2 regions of the Pseudoduganella sp. R-32 genome follow, and region 2 is predicted to be linked to the other one. Evidence: predicted binding sites of a transcription regulator. Region 2 holds the regulator's gene; the other holds the start of a gene.
The links. The regulator LexA, encoded in region 2, represses DNA repair genes until DNA is damaged. The targets are predictions, from matches to a motif close to ACTGTATNNNNATACAGT.
Positions count from the first base shown of each region.

Region 1 (11,226 bases), 850 kb from region 2:
AAGAAAAGTCGCCGCCCGATTCGCGGATGACCGGCGCGGACTCGCCGGTAATGGCGCTTTCGTCCACCGAGGCCACGCCTTCGATCACGGTGCCGTCGATCGGTATGATGTCGCCGGCCTCCACCAGCACGTAGTTACCCTTGCGCAGGTCGGTGGCCGGGCATGGCAACCAGGCGGTGCCATGTTGTGGCGCCGCGAGGCGCTTCGACATCACGCTCTGCTTCAGGCTGCGCAGCGAAGCCGCCTGCGCCTTGCTGCGGCCTTCGGCCAGCGCTTCAGCAAAATTTGCGAACAACACGGTGAACCACAGCCACACGGCTATGGCAAGGATAAAGCCGGAGCTGGCCTCGCCCACGCCGTTCAGCGCCTGGATGTAAAGCAGCGTGGTAATGATGCTGCCGATATAGACGACAAACATCACGGGGCTGCGCAATTGGACCGCGGGACTCAGCTTGCGGAACGCATCGGCGATGGCAAGAACCACCAGTTGCGAATCGAGCAGCTTGAGGCGCTGGCCTGGTTGGGCGAGTGGAATCGCCTGGGATTGCGACATGGTGTGCACTCCTTATTTATACAATTGCAGGTGTTCGATCACCGGGCCAAGCGCCAGCGAAGGAACGTAATTCAACACGCCCACCAGCAGCACCACGGCTACCAGCAGCATTACGAACATCGGGCCATGGGTCGGCATGGTGCCGGCGTTGGCCTGAAGCCGCTGTTTGGAGGCCAGCGAGCCGGCTATCGCCAGCACCGGCACGATCATCGCGAAGCGGCCAAACCACATGGCGACGGCCAGCATGATGTTGTAGAACGGCGTATTGGCGGAAAGCCCGGCGAAGGCGCTGCCGTTATTGTTGGCGGCCGAGCTGAAGGCATATAGGATCTCGGAGAAACCATGCGCGCCCGGATTGGCAACGCCGGCCTTGCCCGCTTCCAGCATGACGGCGATGGCGGTCCCCACCAGCACCAGGGTCGGCGTCACCAGGATGGCGATCGACGTCATTTTCATTTCATACGACTGAATCTTCTTGCCCAGGTATTCCGGGGTGCGGCCGATCATCAGGCCGGCGATGAACACCGCCATGATGGCGAAGACCAGCATGCCGTACAGGCCAGAGCCCACGCCACCGAACACCACTTCCCCCAGCTGCATCAGCAGCATCGGCCCTGCACCGCCCAAGGGCGTGAAGGAATCGTGCATGCCGTTCACGGCGCCGCAGGATGCAGCCGTGGTCACGGTGGCGAACAGGCTTGTGGCGGCGATGCCGAAACGCGTTTCCTTGCCTTCCATATTGCCGCCAGCCTGCAATGACGTGGCTGACTGGTCGACGCCCATTGCTTGCAGTGCCGGTTGCGCGGCCTGCTCCGCAGCGGTGATGCCGGTAGCTGCGACCACGAACATGATGGTCATAGCGCCCAGCACGGCCCAACCCTGGCGGCGATCGCCCACCAGGCGGCCAAAGGTAAAGCACAGCGCGGCGGGGATCAGGAAGATGGCGAGCATCTGTGCGAAGTTGGACAGCGGCGTCGGGTTCTCATACGGGTGCGCCGAGTTGGCGTTGAAGAAGCCGCCGCCATTGGTGCCCAGCATCTTGATCGCTTCCTGCGAAGCGACTGGGCCCATCGCGATGGTTTGCGTGGCCACGCTCTGGGTTTGGGCAGGGGCCTCGGGCGTGGCGCCCGGGACGGTATAAGTCACCGGTTCCACCAGGTTCACTTCCTTATAGGCGGAAAAGTTCTGGATCGATCCCTGGCCGACCAGGAATACTGCAAAGACAAAGGACAAAGGCAGCAATACGTACAGCACGGTGCGGGTCAGGTCGACCCAGAAGTTGCCGATCGACTTTGCCGAGCGCGCGGCGAAACCGCGGATCAGGGCAAAGGCCACGGCAATGCCGGTGGCCGCCGAGAAGAAGTTCTGGCCGGCGAGCGCCAGCATCTGGCTCAAATAGCTCATGGTCTGTTCGCCCGCATAGCCTTGCCAGTTGGTGTTGGCCACAAAGCTGACGGCGGTATTGAAGGAGGAGTCCGGACTGACGCCAGGCAGGCCCTGGGGGTTAAGCGGCAGCCAGGCCTGCAAGCGCTGAACAGCGTAGACAAACAGGGTGCCAACGAGATTGAAGACCAGAAGTGCCTTGGCGTAGGCCTTCCAGCCCATGCCTCGCTGCGCTTCGTCGCCCGGCACGCCAGCGGCACGATACAGCAGCCTTTCGACTGCAGCCAGCCAGCCAAGGCCAGGGATTTTGCTGCCATCGGCCACGCGAGCCAGCAAGGCGCCGAGCGGCCACGCTGCGGCGACCAGGACCAGCAGGAAGACGGCCAGCAGCAGGAAGGATTGGGGGGTCATATTACAGGTCCTCCGCTTTCAGAAGGGCAGCCAGCAGGTAGACCAGCAAGCCGGCCGTGGCGACGGAGCCGATGAGATAAAAGATATTCATTGCTTCCCTCCCAGCTTGTCGCAACCGGCCGCCATGGCGACAACCAGCACGAAAAAGGCGACGATTGCGCCAATAAAAACGATGTCCATCAGGTTCCCCGAAAGGTCTTGTTTGCATGCGAACCAGCTTATCGAGACACGCCTAAATTCGGTGTAAAGACTCGGCAAAGCGGTGTAAACAAGGTGTAAAAATCAGAAGGTCCGGCTGACCGTGAGCTGCAAGGCGCTCTTGCCCAGGAACTTGCCGTTGGCTGGCGAGGCGTAGGCTGCCTTGCCGGCATTGGTGCCGACGGCAGCCAGCTGCACGCTGGCGATGCCCAGGTCTTTGCTCACGCCCAGCTTCCAGTCGCTGTAGTCGGCGACGCCATTGTTTTTCACGCGCTGGTGGCCAGCGTGCAGGTTGATGGTGTAGCCGGCGCCCGCATCGACATTTGCGCCCAGGTCCAGGTAGCCGGAGTTTTTGCTGTCGGCGAAGCCGAACAGGCTGGTCACGGAATGCGAGTATTTCAAGGTCGCCGGGCCGTATCCAAGCTGGCCGTGGATCTCCGTCGTGTCAGGGTTATCGAGGCCTGGGATGCGCCCCTTATAAACATAGGTCAGCACGCCCGCGTCGTAGCTGACATCTGCCGTCAGTTGGCCGCGCTTGCCGCCGTAGATATCCAGCTCCACGCGGCCGGCCCCACCGGCATCGCGCGTCCAGTTGATGGCCGATGCCCAGGCGCCCGCGTACCAGCCTGTCCCCCTGTCGGCAAGATCGGCGCCGGCCTGCAACGCGGGCTGCAGGCGCGATTGCGAGATCCCGCGATAGCGGTAATCGCTGGCCAGCGCAGCGTTGAAGCTCAGATCATTGGCAAAGGCAGGAGCGGACAGCATCGCCGCCGCCAGGAATAACGCGTTCTTCATACATTCGCTTTCGTCAAAAAGAAGGTGACGAAAGCGTATCGATCGGCGCGTAAAAACGGTCTAAATAGAAGGCAGCGACAAATCAACGCCGCATAAAAATACCTACAGCCGCATGAATTTGCGCAGCACCGCCTGCACCTGGTGTTCAGCCAGCGGCTTGTCCAGCATGCCGGCGGCGCCGGCGGCACGTCCGCGCGTCAGGTCGTAGTCGTGGGCCGACTGCACCAGGAAGATCACTTCGGGTTGCGCCTCCAGGCTGCGCAGTTGGGCGCACAGCAGGTAATGGTCAATGATCGGGGCGGCGAAGTCGATCAGTACCACAGCCACCGGCTGCTGGCGGCAATGCGTCAGCGCTGCCACACCGTCCACCGCCCACAGCACCGCAGTGCCGAACTGTTTCAGGGACTGGCCCAGCTGCTCGCTGAAATTGGCGTTGGCATCGACGCACAGCACGGCGCCCTCGCGGCGCGGCTTGCGCATCTTTTCATAGACAGCGGGATCGGTCAGATCGAGGTCGAGCCGCTCGCGGCGCCGACGCTCGGGTACCAGCGAATCGACGGAAGCCGACAGGCCGGCCAGCACGTCGGCGCGGCGCTGGAGCAGGCGGCCCAGTTCCGCATACATGGCGCTCCACTGCACTGGTAGCGGCAGGTTCGGATATGGCAGGAGCACGCCGGTCGCTCCCAGCACCAGCGCCGGCCGGATGTCGCCTGCAGCCAACGATGCGATGGCTGCCAGCGCTTTCAGTTCCGTGCCGTTGGCCAGGTAAATATCAGGGTCCTGCAGGCTGTCTTCGGTCAGGCAGAGATAGGCCGGTCCGTCGGCGGGCGCCTTGGCCAGTCCCAGCGCGAGCGCGCGCTCGGCTTCCTGGGGGAAGCCGACCAGCCTGACTGCGAACGGGCGCCGATCTGTAGTCATAAAACCCATTTTAACGCTGCGATTCCCTTGCGCCACCGGCCGTAGCGGATAGAATGCGCAAGCATGCGATCCGTCAAACCGGAAAATACTGTATATAATCACAGCACTTTGCATTACCAATAACACGTATGGCCACTAAAAAACCAGTTTCCGACTACAGCGAATCATCTATCCGCGTCCTCAAAGGACTGGAACCCGTCAAGCAGCGCCCGGGCATGTACACCCGCACCGAGAACCCGCTGCACATCATCCAGGAGGTGATCGACAATGCCTCGGACGAAGCATTGGGCGGCCATTGCAAAAACATCATCGTGACGCAGAATGCCGACGGTTCCATCACCGTCGAAGACGACGGCCGTGGTATTCCGGTCGGCTTGCATCCTGAAGAAAACGTGCCGACGGTGGAAATCGTCTTTACCCGCCTGCACGCGGGCGGCAAGTTCGACAAGGGCTCGGGCGGCGCTTACGCCTTCTCGGGTGGCTTGCACGGTGTCGGCGTATCCGTCACCAACGCGCTGTCCAAGCGCCTGGAAATTGCAGTGTGGCGTAAAGACGACGCCGGCAACGGTTTCCACCAGATCGCCTTCGAACACGGCGACCTGGTCGAGCCATTGAGCTCCCAGCCGGCGCCGAAGGATGGCAAGAAGTCCGGTACCCGCGTGACCGCCTGGCCGGATGCGAAGTATTTCGATTCGCCGCTGATCTCGCAGGTCGAGCTGCAACGCCTGCTGCGCTCCAAGGCCGTGCTGCTGCCCGGCGTATCGGTCACGCTGAAGAATGCCAAGACCGGCGACGAACAGACCTGGATGTACAAGGACGGCCTGCGCGGCTACCTGAACGAGCAACTGGCGCAAACCACCTCCGGCGGCGAAACCCTGATCCCCCTGTTCGAGGGCGAGCAGTTCGCCACCCCTGATGCGGAAGGCTTTGCCGAAGGCGAAGGCGCGTCCTGGGTGGTGGCATGGACCGAGGAAGGCGCCGTGGTGCGCGAATCCTACGTCAACCTGATTCCGACCCCGAACGGCGGCACCCACGAATCGGGCCTGCGCGAAGGCCTGTTCGGCGCAATGAAGAACTTCGTCGAGCTGCACTCGCTGCTGCCGAAAGGCGTGAAGCTGCTGCCGGAAGACGTGTTTGCCCGCGCTTCCTTCGTGCTGTCGGCCAAGGTGCTGGACCCGCAATTCCAGGGCCAGATCAAGGAGCGCCTGAACTCGCGCGATGCGGTGCGCCTGGTATCGACCTTCTCCAAGCCCGCGCTGGAACTGTGGCTGAACCAGCACATCGACTACGGCAAGAAGCTGGCGGAGCTGGTGATCAAGCAAGCCCAATCGCGCCTGCGCTCCGCGCAGAAGGTCGAGAAGAAGAAGTCGTCAGGCGTGGCTGTATTGCCGGGCAAGCTGACCGATTGCGAATCGGACGAAATGACCCGCACCGAATTGTTCCTGGTCGAGGGCGACTCGGCGGGCGGTTCGGCCAAGATGGGCCGCGACAAGGAGTTCCAGGCCATCCTGCCGCTGCGGGGCAAGGTGCTGAACTCCTGGGAGACTGACCGCGACCGCCTGTACGCCAACAACGAAATCCACGACATCGCGGTGGCGATCGGCGTCGATCCGCACAATCATGGCGATTCGCCTGACCTGTCTGGCCTGCGTTACGGCAAAATCTGCATTCTCTCCGATGCGGACGTCGACGGCTCCCACATCCAGGTGCTGCTGCTTACCCTGTTCTTCCGCCACTTCCCTGCCCTGATCGACAAGGGCCACATCTGCGTGGCGCGTCCGCCGCTGTACCGCGTTGACGCACCGGCGCGCGGCAAGAAGCCGATCCAGAAGCTGTATGCGCTGGACGACGGCGAACTGGTGGCCATTGAAGACAAGCTGCGCAAGGACGGCTTGAAGGAAGGCTCCTGGACCATCTCCCGCTTCAAGGGCCTGGGCGAGATGAACGCCGAGCAGCTGTGGGAAACCACCATGAACCCGGACACCCGCCGCCTGCTGCCGGTGTCGCTGGGCGATTTCGACCACAGCTACTCCTCCTCGCGCTTCAATATGCTGATGGGCAAAGGCGAAGCCGCCGCCCGCCGCGCGTGGATTGAAGAACACGGCAACGAAGTGGAAGCGGATATCTAAAACCGGTAAAGCAGTGTCTGACCCGCGGGGTCAGACACTGGTACGCGACCGGTGCGGGCCTGGTGTCTGACTCCGCGGGTCAGACGGGACGGCCACCCGGCCGAATTACCAGTTAGAAAGTAAAAACTATGACTCAAGCAAATCTCTTTGACGAACCAACCCCGGAACTGCCGCCAAATGGCGGCAGCGGCGGTGATGACGGCGGCGAATCGCTGACCCTTTCGACCTTCGCCGAGCGCGCCTACCTGGATTACGCCATTTCCGTGGTCAAGGGCCGCGCCCTGCCGGACGTGTGCGACGGCCAGAAGCCGGTGCAGCGCCGCATCCTGTACTCGATGAATGAACTGGGCCTGGGCCCGACCGCCAAGCCGCGCAAGTCCGCCACCGTGGTCGGCGACGTGTTGGGTAAATTGCACCCGCACGGCGACCAGTCGGTGTACGACGCGCTGGTGCGCATGGCGCAGGATTTCTCGCTGCGCTATCCGCTGATCGACGGCCAGGGTAACTTCGGCTCGCGCGACGGCGACGGCGCAGCGGCAATGCGATACACCGAAGCCCGCTTGCCCCCGATCTCGCGACTGCTGCTGGACGAAATCGACCAGGGCACCGTGGACTTCATCCCGAACTACGACGGCTCGTACGAAGAACCGGCCCTGCTGCCGGCGCGCCTGCCGATGGTGCTGCTGAACGGCGCCTCCGGTATCGCTGTGGGCCTGGCGACCGAAATCCCTTCGCACAACCTGACCGAGGTGGCGAAAGCTGCCGTGGCGATGATCCGCAATCCGAAGATCAGCCACGCGGAACTGATGGAACTGATCCCGGGCCCGGACTTCCCTGGCGGCGGCCAGTTGATCACTCCGCGCGCGCAACTGGACGACATGTACGCGTCCGGCCGCGGCTCGATGAAGGTACGCGCTCGCTGGAAGATCGAAGAACTGGCGCGCGGCCAGTGGCAGGCAGTTGTATACGAACTTCCCCCAGGTACTTCATCGCAGAAGGTGCTGGAAGAAATCGAAGAGCTGACCAATCCAAAGGTCAAACTGGGCAAGAAAGCCCTATCGCCGGAACAGGTTGCGCTGAAGGGCCTGCTGCTTGGCCAGCTGGACAAGGTGCGCGACGAATCCGGCCGCGAGGCCGCTGTGCGCCTGGTGTTCGAGCCTAAATCGAAGAACCAGAACCAGACCGAGTTCATGCACATGCTGCTGGCGCACACCTCGCTGGAGACTTCAGCGTCGATGAACCTGGTGATGATCGGCGGCGATGGCCGCCCGCGCCAGAAAGGCATCAGCGAAATCCTGGGCGAGTGGATTGAATTCCGCTTCGCCACCGTGACCCGCCGCACCCAGTTCCGCCTGAACAAGGTCGATGAGCGCATCCACATCCTGGAAGGCCGCCAGATCGTCCTGCTGAACATCGATGAGGTCATCGCCATCATCCGCAATTCGGACGAGCCGAAGGCGGCGCTGATCGAACGCTTCAAGCTGTCGGACCGCCAGGCTGAAGACATCCTGGAAATCCGTTTGCGCCAACTGGCACGCCTGGAAGCGATCAAGATCGAACAGGAACTGGCCGAGCTGCGCAAGGAGCGCGAAGGCCTGCAGGACGTGCTGGACAATCCGTCCACTCTGCGCCGCCTGGTCATCAAGGAAATCGACGGCGACGCCAAGACTTACGGCGACGCACGCCGCACCCTGATCGAGGAAGCGCAGAAGGCTGTCGTTGAACAGAAGGTGGCCGACGAACCGGTCACCGTAATCATTTCCGAAAAAGGCTGGGTGCGCGCACGGTCCGGCGTCGGCCACGATCCTGCGCAGTTCACCTTCAAGGCCGGCGATTCGCTGTATGGCGCATTCGAGTGCCGTACGGTCGATACCCTGCTGGGCTTCGGCGACAACGGCAAGGTGTATTCCGTGCCCGTGGCCGCCCTGCCTAATGCGCGCGGCGACGGCGTACCGATTACCACGCTGGTCGACCTGTCGGGCGGCGCCCGCCTGCTGCACTACTTCGCGGGCAATGGCGACAAGCAGCTACTGCTGGCGTCCGATGCGGGCTATGGCTTTATCGCCAAGGCCGGCGATATGGTGTCGCGACTGAAGGGCGGCAAGTCGTTCATTACGCTGGATGAGGGCGCGAAGCCGCTGCCACCGACCGTGGTGGCCGATGGCGCGAGCGCGGTGGCGGTCATTTCCGAGAAATCGAACCTGCTGGTGTTCGGCATGGACGAGATGAAGGTGCTGTCCAACGGCGGCCGCGGCGTGATCCTGATGGATCTGGCCGACAAGGAGAAGCTGGTTGCTGCTTGCGCGATCACCGACAAGGGCGTGACCGTGCAGGGGATTGGCAATGCTGCGAAGGCGAAGGAAGACCGCATGGGGCCGACGGCACTGGCGCCGCACTTCGGCAAGCGCGCGCGCAAGGGCAAGCCGATGCCGGTGCGGATCAAGCCGACTGGGTTGGCGCCGAACACCTGAACCGGCAACCTAGTGTCTGACCCGCAGGGTCAGACACTGTAACGCGGCGGCCGCAGGCCAAGTGTCAGACCCTATGGGTCTGACACTGGTTTACCGGTTTAGCGCGGGGCGTACAAGTCAATTGTCTCCTGCACCGCATCGCTGCACACCGCGCAAAACTCCTCGCTGCGGTCAAACATCAGGCACTGTTGCTGCGAACGATAGTAGCCCGTCGCTTCGTAGTTCGCTCCTTCGAACGCTCCCACGGCCTTGCGGTTCGGCGCTTTCGAGAACAGCGCATTGGTCCAGGCCAGATCCTCCTTGAACCACTTGCTCATCTCCGCTTCCGGACGATTATCCTTGCGCAGTTGCGCTCGAATCTTCTGGTACTCGCGTGAATGCGCCTCGTACTCCGCCTTCGGCCAGGCAGTCGGCAACGCAGTCCCCGGCGTCACAAACTTCTTCCACTTCACATTGGCCGGATCCAGCAAGGCCGTCACGTTCGGCTCCCATGGCTCCATGCGCACTCCGCCCGTGGCATAAGCCACCGGCGAGGTGTAATACTCATCCGCCAAGCCCGCGAAGTGGTGGCCGAATTCGTGCACGAACAGATAGTTCGCCCAATCGTTATCCGCGGCGGCCGTGCTGAATTGCCCGTAGATGCCGCCACCGCCGTAAGTATCGTTGTTGACCAGGATCTCGATGAACTCATACGGCGCGTGCTGCGCAATCTCGCGCAGCGCGCGGTTGTCGATGGTCAGCACATAACGTTCGCTGCCGAAGATGTCGTAGCGCGTGCCCAGCTTCGATGCATGGTGGCTGTTGGTGGAAGGACGCGACACGCCGCTCTCCTGCGTCGGCACCGCCATCGCCCATACGTTGAAGTCCTTGGCCCGCTCCTTGAACGGCGATACCGTGAACAGGTATTCGGACAGCTTGCGTGCCCGGGCTTCGAATTTGGCCATGTCGGCTTTGGTGTAGCCGTCGCCCAGGATCAGCAAGTCGACCTTCTTCTCGCTCGGCCCGTTGACACGGATCGGGATCGGCTTGGCGGGCGCCGCATCCTGCTTGCGCACCACATCCATCGCATCGGTATCGACGTCCACGCTCCACACCACGGAGAATTCATTACGCTCATCACGCTTCAGGATGCGCACCTTGACCGGGCGGTCAGGCTTGGGGAAGCGCACCGACTCATGGAAGCCGCGCGTCAGCTTGGCCGCCTCCTCGGTCGACTTCCACTCAACAAAGATGGTGGAGAAGGTGCGGGTGTACAGCACCTGGCCGGTCTTGGCGTCCGCCACTTCAACCTTGTTCACGCCGCGGTTAGTGGTATCGATTGTCTTGGACATATCGCCGGGCCATGGCAACGGCTCAATCACAACTTGTTCGATCGCATAACTTTCGTTTAGCGCGTTACCGGTGTGCATATAGTCAAGGCGCACGGTCGCAGGTTGCGCCGCCAGCGCAAGGCCGGCCGCGGTGCTCAGCGCCGCTCCCGCCAGCAGTCGGTTCAGGTACGACATGAAGTCTCCAGTGTGGTTTTGGTGGCGGTTATTGTAGCTTTGCTTTGCGGAATACAGTAGACCGCCCCGTAAGCCCGGCATAAGATGGCCCCATGCCCATCGAACCCGAACAGCTAAGAACATGGCTGGCAGCGGCCGGCCGCCAGGATGCCGTGGCGTTTCGCGCGCTGTACGATGCAGCCGCGCCGAAACTGTTTGGCTTTGCCCTGCGTATATTGCAGAAGCGGGAACTGGCCGAGGAAGCGCTGCAGGAAGGCTTCGTGTCGATCTGGCACGCGGCGCCGCACTACCAGGCCGGCCTGGCAGCGCCGCTGACGTGGATGGCTGCCATAGTCCGCAACAAGGCGCTGGATATCCTGCGCCGCACGGACGATACGGTGGAACTGGATCATGAAGCATTTCGCAACGAGTACACAAGCTCACCCGCCGAGGCGAGTGAAATGAGCAGCGACGCCCGTGCGCTCATTGCTTGCATGGCGCGGCTGGAAGGCCTGCACCGGCTGGCGATCGGACTCGCCTTCTTCCATGACCTGTCGCACACCGAAGTGGCGCAGCGCCTGTCGCTGCCGGTCGGCACGATCAAGACATGGATCCGGCGCGGCATGGAAAAGCTCAAGCATTGCCTGTCGCAAGGAGAAGCCCCATGAAGATCCGCGGCAACGATGCCTTGCGCGACAAGCTGGCCGCCGAATACGTGCTTGGCACCTTGCGCGGCGGTGCACGCCGCCGCTTCGAAGGCTGGATGTACACTGATGCCGCCCTGCGCATGCTGGTCAAGGAATGGGAGCGCCGCCTGCTGCCGATGCATGAATTCGTGCACACGGCCGAGCCATCGCCCCAGCTCTGGCGCAATATCGAAATGC
Region 1 covers NZ_CP183987.1:6,182,461-6,193,686, forward strand. The annotation lists gene kdpB (potassium-transporting ATPase subunit KdpB) at 1-553, opposite strand, end outside; gene kdpA (potassium-transporting ATPase subunit KdpA) at 566-2,347, opposite strand; gene ACN9MU_RS28295 (potassium-transporting ATPase subunit F) at 2,349-2,438, opposite strand; gene ACN9MU_RS28300 (TorF family putative porin) at 2,630-3,340, opposite strand; gene ACN9MU_RS28305 (response regulator) at 3,443-4,258, opposite strand; gene ACN9MU_RS28310 (DNA topoisomerase IV subunit B) at 4,387-6,387, shown strand; gene parC (DNA topoisomerase IV subunit A) at 6,516-8,858, shown strand; gene ACN9MU_RS28320 (M64 family metallopeptidase) at 8,957-10,363, opposite strand; gene ACN9MU_RS28325 (sigma-70 family RNA polymerase sigma factor) at 10,456-11,010, shown strand; gene ACN9MU_RS28330 (anti-sigma factor) at 11,007-11,226, shown strand, end outside.
Region 1: a site for LexA is predicted at 4,346-4,363, ahead of ACN9MU_RS28310 (DNA topoisomerase IV subunit B). Genes of this name have one in related genera too.

Region 2 (11,226 bases):
GGTTGTCGCCCGGCTGGCTGCCCTGCATCAGTTGCAGGTAGTCGACCACGATCAGGCCCAGCTTGCCGCATTGGCGGGCCAGGCGACGCGCACGGGCGCGCATCTCGATCGGGTTCAGTGCCGGGGTCTCGTCGATGTAGACCTGGGCTTCATTCATTTTCTGGATGGCGTGCGTCAGGCGCGGCCAATCCTCGTCGATCAGTTTGCCGGTACGCAGGCGGTGCTGGTCCAGCAGGCCGACCGAGCCAAGCATACGCATGGCCAGCTGCACGCCGCCCATCTCCATCGAGAACACGGCGACCGGCAGGCCCGCCTCCACCGCCACGTTTTCGGCGATGTTCATGGAAAATGCGGTCTTGCCCATTGATGGCCTGCCAGCAACAACCACCATGTCGCCAGGCTGCAGGCCGGAAGTCATTTTATCCAGGTCGGTCCAGCCGGTCGGCACGCCGGTGATTTCGGAGCTGGAGTCGCGCGAATACAGTTCGTCGATACGCTCCACCACCTGGGTCAGCAGCGGCTGCACCGGCAGCCAACCGGCGGCGCCGCGCGAACCGGCTTCGGCGATGGCGAAAATCTTTGCTTCCGCCTCGTCCAGGATCTGCTTCACGTCCTTGCCCTGCGGGCTGAAGGCGTTGCCCGACACTTCGTCGGCCACGGTAATCAGCTTGCGCAGCACGCCGCGGTCACGCACGATTTCCGCATAGCGGCGGATATTGGCGGCCGAAGGGGTGTTCTGCGCCATGGCGTTCAGGTAGGCCATGCCGCCCACCTCTTCCGCCTTGCCCAGCATGCTGAGGGCCTCGAACACGGTCACCACGTCGGCCGGCTTGCCCGAGTTAATCAGGCGAATCATCTGCTCGAAGATGATGCGGTGGTCGTAGCGGTAGAAGTCTTCCGCATTCATGAAGTCCGCAATACGGTCCCACGCCGCGTTGTCACGCAACAAACCACCGATGACAGATTGCTCTGCCTCGATCGAGTGCGGCGGGATGCGGAGGGAATCGACTTGTGGGTCGGACTGGGGTGCGGCGTTCATGGCGCGCATTATACCTGCTTCGGCAACGCCGTAATAATCCCTGAAAATAAAAAAAGCCGGGCGAACCCGGCTTTCTTGCTGTATTTACGACGCTGATTAAGCAGCTTCGCCAACAACAGCCACGGTCACTTCTGCGACCACGTCGGTGTGCAGGGCAACAGCCACTGGGAACTCGCCGGTGGTTTTCAGAGGACCGGTTGGCAGGCGCACAGCGGACTTTTCCACTGCGAAGCCAGCTTTGGTCAGGGCTTCAGCGATGTCGAAGTTGGTCACGGAACCGAACAGGCGGCCGTCAACGCCGGCTTTCTGCGACACGGTCACGGTCATGCCGTTCAGCTTCTCGCCTTGGGCTTGGGCAGCAGCCAGCTTGGCGGCAGCAGCTTTTTCCAGTTCGGCGCGCTTGGCTTCGAATTCAGCAACAGCAGCAGCGGTAGCGCGGCGTGCCAGTTTCTGAGGGATCAGGAAGTTACGGGCGTAGCCGTCTTTCACTTTCACCACGTCGCCCAGGTTGCCGACGTTAACAACTTTTTCCAGCAGGATGATTTGCATATTAATTCTCCAGGATCTCTGATCTGATCGCTAATTAAGCGTGGTGCAGATCGGTGTATGGCAGCAGGGCCAGGTAGCGGGCGCGCTTGATCGCGGTGTCAACTTGGCGCTGGTAGTGCGCCTTGGTGCCGGTCAGGCGTGCTGGCATGATCTTGCCGTTTTCCTGGATGAAATCTTTCAGGGTGTCTACGTCTTTGTAGTCCACTTGCTCAACGCCAGCGGCGGTGAAGCGGCAGAACTTCTTGCGCTTGAACAGTGGGTTTTGTTGCTTGCGCTTTTCTTTCAGCTTGAGCTTGTTTTTGTCGAACTTTTTACCGAATGCCATTTTAGGCTCCTGTATTTAAAAATTGCGCTGTTTAGACAGCACGAAAATCAATGATGTGAAACACCAGGGTTCTGCTATTGCGGTTCTTCTTGGCCAGGAAACCGGTGAACTCGTACAAGCCTCCAAGGGGCGCCTGACTGAATCGTTTTGACAACTCACCTGCCGCAACGGCAGGGACTTCAAACTCGGTCAGTCGGGCAATGCCTGCCTCTGTCTGCTGCGAACTGTGCTGCAAGCTTGCATTCACAATCGGCAGGCCGGCCGGGGTGTATCGAATCTCATCCCGTTCGGCGATCAGGGCGGTAACCCGGAGCTGGTTGTACAGACCGTCTCCTGTCAGGAATTAGGCCGCTGCAGGAGCTGCTGGGGCTTCGGCGCGATGGCTCTTGGCCGCGTCTTCACGCTGGACCGACTTCATCATCGGGGAAGGAGCGGTTTCCGCTTTCTTCATCTTGACGGTCAGGTGACGCAGCACGGCATCATTGAATTTGAATGCGGTTTCCAGCTCAACCAGGGTCTCGTTGTCGCATTCGATGTTCAGGCAGATGTAGTGTGCCTTGGCCAGTTTCTGGATCGAGTACGCCATTTGACGGCGGCCCCAATCTTCAACACGGTGCACGTTACCGCCGCGCGAGGTCACGCTGGTCTTGTAACGTTCGATCATCGCGGGCACTTGCTCGCTTTGGTCCGGGTGGACGATAAATACGATTTCGTAGTGACGCATTAATAACTCCCTTAAGGACTGTGAATATAGCCCACCCCGGCGTCAAGACGGGTGTGGGAAGAGGTAAGCCCGCAAGCATAGCAGACTTTGCCGGCCGGCTCAAGGTTTACTGATGGCGCGCAAAGCCCCCTGCCCGCTGGGCTGGCATGCCGGGGCATGGACCAGTCGACGCCGCCTGGAAGCTGCGCCCTTGCATTGCTCCGGGTAAGAACCCTGGATGACGCGCTGCTTGCCTGCGGCTTAATCGCCTGAGGCTTCGCCCCTCGCCGCCATGGCAGGCTGCGTCGCCTCAGACGATTGCAAGATCCCGGCGAGGAACCCGAGCCCGGCCGCCAGCCAGACCAGGGAGGCGACCACATCAAACGTCCACACACGATCGGGGAATTTGTACAAGTAAGGCACCACCAGCAGCCCGCGCAGCAGGCAAATCGCAGCAATCGTGCCCTGCGCCATTTGCGCAAATGGCAACCAGCGCAAGCGCCCTGCGCCAGCCAGCGCATACAAGGAGCAGATCAACATCAAGGCCCCTATGACTACCGCGCCAGCCGGCGCGAACCACGTCCCGGCGCGGGCTGATGCAACGACCTTGGGCGGCGCCTGCAGGAAGGCATACCACTCCGGCCCCAGCCAAGGCGCCGCGAAATGAATCACGGCACCGAACAAGGAAATCCCCGCCGCCAGCAAGAAAGCAAACCGTCCCATCCTGCCCTCCAATGGTTGTCGAAACATTATTAAGCCGAATATTTTCTGTCATTGCAACAAATTTGCTTGCAATTCCTTTCATACTGTACAAAAATACAGACTGTCTATATCCACAGTTCACCATAGCGCCATGATCAAGCTCACAGCACGACAAGAACAGATCCTCAACCTGATCAAGGATGCGATCGACAGCACCGGCTTCCCGCCTACCCGCGCCGAAATCGCGGCGGAGCTTGGCTTCAAGTCCGCCAATGCTGCAGAAGAACACTTGAAAGCCCTGCAACGCAAGGGCGCCATCGAAATTACCGCCGGCACCTCGCGCGGCATTCGCCTGACCGGCAACTTCGGCGGCCCGGCGACCGGTGCAGCAGCGCCGCGCCCGGCCGCTCGTGCCAATGTCGAATTCGACGACATGCCAGCCGTCCCGGCCGGCATGCTGGTTTCCCTGCCGCTGATCGGCCGCGTCGCCGCCGGCTCGCCCATCCTGGCCCAGGAAAACCTGGAGACCACCTACAGCGTCGACCCCAAGCTGTTCTCGGCCAAGCCGGACTTCCTGCTGAAGGTGCGCGGTGAATCGATGCGCGACATCGGCATCATGGACGGCGACCTGCTGGCCGTGAAAAAGACCGACAGCGCCCGCAATGGCCAGGTCGTGGTGGCTCGCATCGGCAACGATGTCACCGTCAAGACCTACCGCAAAACCGGCAGCAAGATCGAACTGCTGCCGGAAAATCCGGACTTCAAGGTGATCACAGTGACCGAAGAAGACGACTTCGCCCTGGAAGGCCTGGCCGTTGGCCTGATGCGAACCTGGCACTAAGACCGTCCTGCGCTCGGGGTGCGACGTGCGCCCTGGGCCTTTCTCCCGCGCTGGCCCGGCTGGCGCAATCCCTGCCCCTCCGCTGGCCCGCGCGCCGTTTTAAGCCAGCCTGCGCCCCCATTTCTGCATTCTGTCGCACTCGGGTTCCAAGACAAGGGCCGCTCGAGTTATCCTTCTTGCATCGAAAAAAGGAGAGGAGATCACATGCACGTCCGCCGTATCAGCTCGATCCTGTGCGCCTTGGCGCTGTCCATTTCCACCGCATACGCCGCCGCCCCGCAACAGCAGTTCGCCAACATGGGCGACCTGCAGCTTGAAAACAAAGCCACCATCAACGATTGCTCGATCGGCTACCGTACTTTCGGCACCCTCAACGCTGACAAATCAAACGTCATCCTGTTCACGACCTGGCACACCGGCACCAGCCGCGATGCGGCAGGGATGCTGCAAAGCGGCGCCCTGTTCGATCCGGCGCCATGGTACGTGATCGTGGTCGATGCACTGGGCAATGGCGTATCCTGCTCCCCTTCAAACAGCAAGACCCAACCCGGCCCCTCCTTTCCGCAGTTCTCGGTACGCGACATGGTCGCCAGCCAGCACAAGCTCCTGACCGAAAAACTGGGCATCAAGCACCTTCACGCCGTCATGGGCTACTCGATGGGCGGCATGCAGGCCTTCCAATGGGCCGCCAGCTACCCGGGCTTCATGGACGTAGCCATTCCCATCGCGGGCACACCGCGACTGACATCGTCCGACATGCTGTTCCTGCGCATCGTTGAAAAGTCGGTACTTGACGAGCCAGCCTACGCAGGCGGCCGCTATGCCCAGAACCCGGCGCTGCCAATGTATAACCTGCTGTTCGCAATGAACTTCGACAGCCCGGCGCATCGCAGCGCACGCACCGCGCCGAAGGACTTTGAAAAATTCTTCCGCGAGAGCCAGGCCTCCGATCCTGACGGCACTGACGCCAACAATTCCCTCTGGCAGATCCGCGCTGTACTGGGCCACGATATCGCCCAGGGCGGCAAGCTGGAAGACGCGGCGCCGCGCATCAAGGCGCGACTGGTCCCGATCAATGCAGCCCAAGACCACTTGGTCAACCCTGGGCCGGCAATCGCCTTCTCCAAGCTGCGCAAGGAAGAAGCCACCGTGCTTGACACCGACTGTGGCCACGCAGCGCTGCGCTGCGCCATGCCTGCCATGAAGGCCGTTGTGGAAAAAGCGCTACGCTAAACCTGCAGCCTGTCTAGCCAATCCTGCATTTCGTCGCAGCCACGCTCCCCGGGTGGCTGCGCTCACTTACAGTCACAAAAAGCACACCACAACCGGGGAGATTTGATGTTCAAGCCTTTCTGCATCGCAGCTGCGATGCTGGCGGCGCAATCCGCGTTCGCCTTCGACAACCAGGCCAACCACTACCGCCTCAGCATCGACAAGGATGCCAAACGCGCCCACGTCGAAGCCGACGTCTGGGTCGAGGGCCGCGACCTCGCGCTGTTCAACTGCATGCCGATACCGCAGCTCAAAAACGGCCAAGCCGACCTGATCGAAAAACTGCAAGTGCACGACATGGCCGGCAATGCCGTCGTCCTGAAAGACAAGGGCGAAGGCGAATACGACGTGGACGGCGACCGCCGCCTGCGCCTGTCTTACGACATCCGGCTGGAGCACGACAAATACCAATGGCCGGGCGGGAACGAAGAAGTGTCCTATCACACCGACGAAGGCTTGATGTCGGTCGGCTATCCATTGTTCATCGTCCCCGGCGAGAAAATGCTCGGGCAAACCGAAGTCACATTCGACCTGCCGATAGGATGGAAAGCCAATACGCCTTGGCGCAGCACCGGCAAGCCGGGCACCTTTTTGGTCGAGTCGCGGCGTGAACTGGTGAACAACGCCTTCTTCTTCGGCACGGCTCACGCGGAAACCTTCAAGGCGGGCGGTGTTGAAATGACGCTGGTGATGGGCAAGCAGTACTGGAAGCGTCGCGACGCCTTCATCTCCATGATCGACAAGCAGATGAACAGCTACCAGAAGCTGTATGGCCGCGGACCGGTCGCCGACCGCTTCCTGATCGTGATCAACCAGGGCGATAGCGGCGACGGCGGTGCGTTTGCCGGCTCCTTCAGCCAATACCTGAAAGACGACGGCAGCGAAGTCGCCCGTCCGATCTGGGGCAAGGTAATGGCGCACGAACTGGCCCATTTCTGGGATGGCCACTCGCTGGTGCCGAAGAACGAAAGCGAAGAGTGGTTCAAGGAAGGGGTGAACGACTACGTCACCGTGATCACCATGGCGCGCAACAAGCTGATGGACCGCAGCATGCTGATCCAGCAGCTGGAAAATCTCGCACGCGGCCAGAACGTCGCGCGCAACGTGCAAGGCTTGACCGTCACCGTACGCGAAGCGGTGAAGGACAAGCACCGCAACTGGCTGCTGGTCTACGGCGGCGGCACGATCGCCGGCCTGGCGATGGACGTCGAACTGCGCAAGGCCAGCAAGGGCAAGGTCAGCCTCGACACGCTGCTGAACGAGATGTACAAGGAGTTCGGGCACAAGGGCAAGCAATACGACCAGGCCGATATTGTCCGCATCGGCAAGGCGATCAGCGGCGTCGACCTCGACCCGCTGCTGAACAACATCGTCGCCACCAGCAAGGCGCCGGATCTGAGCCCGCTATTCAAGGAGATCGGCCTGCGCCTTGAGCAGTTCGGCATGCTGGAAACCTACCTGCTGCGCGACCCGGCCGCGACCGCCGAACAAAAGGCCCGCTTTAGCGCCATCTTCGGCGTCCCGTACTAAATAAAAGTCGGGGTCAGGTCTGGCAATCCGCCACGTTTTTCGCCATGCGAAAAACGTGGCGGATTGCCAGACCTGACCCCGACTTTGACCCCGACTTTCGTTTCTTAATCCAATGCGTTCTTGAAGTCGGCGATCAGGTCGGCGGTATCTTCGATGCCGACGGAGACGCGAATCAGGCTCTCGGCGATACCCATCGAAGCGCGGCGTTCGGGGCCCATCTCGTAGAAGATGGTGTGCGAGACCGGGATCACCAGCGTACGCGTGTCGCCGAGGTTGGAAGTCGGGATCGCGAGCTTCAGCTTGTTGAGGTAGTCGAAGCAGTCGATGCCCTCCTTCAGCTCGAAGCTCAGCAACGAGCCGAAGTCCTTGAACAGCTCCGCTGCGATGCCATGCTGCGGGTGCGATTTGAGGCCCGGGTAGTACACGGCTGCCACGCGCTCTTCGGCTTCCAGCATTTCGGCCAAGGCGCGCGCGTTGGCCGACGTGCGGTCCATGCGCAGTGCCAGCGTTTCGGCGCCGACGGCGATATGGTGTGCAGCTTCCGGCGCCAGCGATGCGCCGAAATCGCGCAGCGCCTTGGCGCGGATTTGCACCAGGCCCCACTGCACCGCTGGATTTTTCTTGTAGTTCTCGAAGATATTCGGGAACCTGGTCCAGTCGTAAGCGCCGGTGTCGGTCAGCGCGCCGCCCAGAGCGTTGCCATGGCCGCCGATGGATTTGGTCAGCGCATTCACCACCAGGCCCGCGCCCACGTCCTTCGGCCGGAACAGGTAGGGCGACGTCATCGTGTTGTCGACGATGTACAGGATACCGCGCGCGGCACACAGTTCACCGATGCGTTTGAGGTCGGCGATCTGGGTGCGCGGGTTGGCGATGGTCTCCACGAACACCATGCGGGTTTCGGGTTTCAGCGCGGCTGTCACATTGGCCACGTCGGTGGCGTCGACAAAGTCCACGCCCACGCCCTGCCCCGCCACGGTCTGCCACAGCGAGTTGGTATTCCCGAACAGGAACGACGACGACACGACATGGTCCCCGGCACGCAGCAGCGCCTGGAACACGGCGCCGATGGCGCCCATGCCCGTGGCGAAGCAGATCGTGCCCACGCCCTGCTCCATCTTGCTGACCTTGTCCTCCAGCGCGGCAACCGTCGGGTTGCCCTGGCGGCCGTAGCGGAATCCCGGCTCCTTGCCCTGGAATACCGACGCCAGCTGGCGCGCGTCGGCATAGCCGAACGTCACCGAGGTATGGATCGGCTTATGCAGGGAGCCGTGTTCGATGCCTTTCTGGCGGTCGTTGTGCAGGATGGTCGTCGTGAAGCCGTAGTTCTTCATCAGGATTCCGTCGTAGCAGTGTTCAGGTTCAGTTGCGTGCGTGCCGCGTCTTCGGCAACCTTGGCCTTGGTCGGGTTGTGGCGCGCCTGTTCGATGCGGTCCAGGTACTCGGCCGACACGTCGCCGGTGATGTACTTGCCGTCGAAGCAGGAGGCCTCGAACTCGGTCAACGCCGGGTTCACGTCGGCGATCGATTTCTTCAGGTCTTCCAGGTCCTGATAGACCAGCGCGTCGGCGGTGATTTCCTTGCAGATTTCGTCCAGCGTGCGGCCGTGGGCGATCAGTTCGTCGCGGGTCGGCATGTCGATGCCGTACACGTTCGGGTACAGCACTGGCGGTGCGGCGGAGGCGAAGATCACTTTCTTGGCGCCGGCTTCGCGCGCCATTTGCACGATCTCGCGCGAGGTGGTGCCACGCACGATCGAATCGTCCACCAGCAGCACGACCTTGTCCTTGAATTCGTCGCCGATGGCGTTCAGCTTCTGGCGCACGGATTTCTTGCGCATTGCCTGGCCCGGCATGATGAAGGTGCGGCCGATGTAGCGGTTCTTGATGAAGCCTTCGCGGTAATCCACACCCAGGCGCATCGCCAGCTGGATCGCGGCAGGACGCGAAGAGTCAGGGATAGGCATCACGACGTCCACGCCTTCGGCCAGGCCTTCGCGCTTGATCTTGTCGGCCAGGTATTCGCCCATCTTCAGGCGGGTGTTGTAGACCGAGGCGCCGTCAATCACCGAGTCGGGACGCGCCAGGTAGACATATTCGAACACGCATGGATTCAGTTTTGGCGCAGCGGCGCAGATCTGCGCATGCAGCTGGTTGTCGTTGTCGATGAAGATCGCTTCACCCGGCAACACGTCGCGCACGAAGCGGAAGCCCATGCCTTCCAGCGCGACGGATTCGGATGCGATCATGTATTCGGTGCCGTCGGCGGTTTCGTTCGCCCCCAGGCACAGCGGGCGGATGCCGTTCGGGTCGCGGAAGGCCAGCATGCCGCTGCCTGCGATCTGCGCCACCGCGGCATAGCCGCCGCGCACGCGCTTGATCAGCACCGTCACCGCCTGGAAGATGTTGGCCGGGGTCAGGGTGACGTCCGTGGAGGCTTTCTGGATCTCGTGCGCCAGCACGTTCAACAGCACTTCCGAATCGGAATCGGTGTTGATGTGGCGGCGGTCGTTCTTGAACATCTCGTCCTTGAGCTGTTCCCAGTTGGTCAGGTTGCCGTTGTGCGCCAGCGTGATGCCGAACGGCGCGTTGACGTAGAACGGCTGCGCTTCTTCTTCGCTGGAGGAACCGGCGGTCGGGTAGCGGCAGTGGCCGATACCGGAATTGCCGTTCAGCGAACGCATATTACGGGTACGGAACACGTCGCGCACCAGGCCATTGGCCTTGTGCATCGAGAACGTGTTGCTTTGGTTGGTTGCGATGCCTGCCGCATCCTGGCCGCGGTGCTGCAACAGCAGCAGCGCGTCATACAGCATCTGGTTGACTGGTTGGTGGGATACGACGCCGACGATGCCACACATGGTGTGCTCCTAAACTTGGTGCTGCGGATTTAAAGAATTCTAAAAATGGACATGCTCCGCCATCGCGGCGGGCAGGAATGGTTTCACGGTACGCACGCCGGATTCCGCCACGGGACTCAACAGCGCGCCTTTCCAGAATTCCTGCTTGGGCATGGAGGTCATCCCACACAATATGACGCCGGCCAGCACAATCACAATGCCCCGGCCGAGCCCGAACAGGGCTCCCAGGCCGCGGTCGGCGAACGACAGGCCGCCGGCTTCGATCAGCGCATTGATTGCCATGGTCAACAAGGCCATGAGGATGAGCACTCCGATAAACAGCGCAATGAAGGCAACGATCAGGCGCACCACCTCGCCCGGCAGGGCTTCCGGCAGCATGGGCGCGAGCCATGGACCGTAAGCGTTGGCGATGACGAAGGCAACGATCCAGCCAGCCAGCGACAATACTTCCTTGACCAGGCCGCGCATGGTACTGATGACGATGGATGCGATCAGCACGAAAATAACCAGGTAATCGAAAATCGTCACGTCAGCGCAGCCTCAAATCATCAGTCAGGCCGGGGTCACGTTGCCGCTAAGGCCCAGTTTGCCCAGCTTGGCTTTGACCTTTTCGGCCTCTTCCTTGTTCGGGAATGGACCGACTCGCACGCTGGTCAATTCGCCGTTGGCGGTGTTGACTTTCTGCGCATAGGACTTGATGCCGGCTTCGCCAAGCTTGCGCTGCAGCTCGTCCACTTTGTCTTTGGTCGCGAAGGCGGCGACCTTGACCACGTATTTGGTCGAAGGCGCTGCTTCGGCTGGCTTGCCTTCCAGGATAGCCATGGCGCGCGCATCGTCAGTGTGGGCAGGCTTGGCTTCCTGTTTAGGTTCCGGTTTCTTTGGTTCAGGCTTCGGTTCGGGATGCTTCACCTCGGCCTTGGCGACTTTCTGCTCGGTCGCTTTCGGTTCGGCCGCTTTTGGCGGCTTCGGAGTTTCGGTCACGGCCGGCTTGGTCGGCACGTGGACAATCTCTTCGCCTTTATCCAGCGACGCGCCCGCTGCGGCAACAGGAGCCACGGTACGCGTCGATGGCGACGCGGAGACTGGCTTGTTGGCCGCCGGAGCTGGCGCCGGGGCAGGCTGCTCGAGCGCAGGCGCCACGGCAGGGCCGCCATTCAGCGGTTCGCCCGGCTTGTCCTTCGACGGCATGCTGATGGCGATATCGGACACCGATGATTTCGGCTCCGAGTCGAGCAGCATCGGCAGGCCGATGGCAACGGCCAGCGCCAGCGCGATCGCGCCTACCAGGCGACGGCGGGCGCGTTTCTTCTCCGGCAGGACCGGATCGGGGGAATTTTTGCTGGAATTGCGGCGCGGCGCCGCGTCGGCGCCAGCGCTGGATGCGCGCTTGGAACGGGCCTTTTCG
Region 2 covers NZ_CP183987.1:5,335,780-5,347,005, forward strand. The annotation lists gene ACN9MU_RS24350 (replicative DNA helicase) at 1-1,039, opposite strand, end outside; gene rplI (50S ribosomal protein L9) at 1,136-1,588, opposite strand; gene rpsR (30S ribosomal protein S18) at 1,623-1,913, opposite strand; gene priB (primosomal replication protein N) at 1,945-2,238, opposite strand; gene rpsF (30S ribosomal protein S6) at 2,257-2,637, opposite strand; gene ACN9MU_RS24375 (hypothetical protein) at 2,878-3,339, opposite strand; gene lexA (transcriptional repressor LexA) at 3,470-4,159, shown strand; gene ACN9MU_RS24385 (alpha/beta fold hydrolase) at 4,364-5,392, shown strand; gene ACN9MU_RS24390 (hypothetical protein) at 5,498-6,961, shown strand; gene ACN9MU_RS24395 (cystathionine gamma-synthase family protein) at 7,066-8,295, opposite strand; gene purF (amidophosphoribosyltransferase) at 8,295-9,821, opposite strand; gene ACN9MU_RS24405 (CvpA family protein) at 9,861-10,349, opposite strand; gene ACN9MU_RS24410 (SPOR domain-containing protein) at 10,374-11,226, opposite strand, start outside.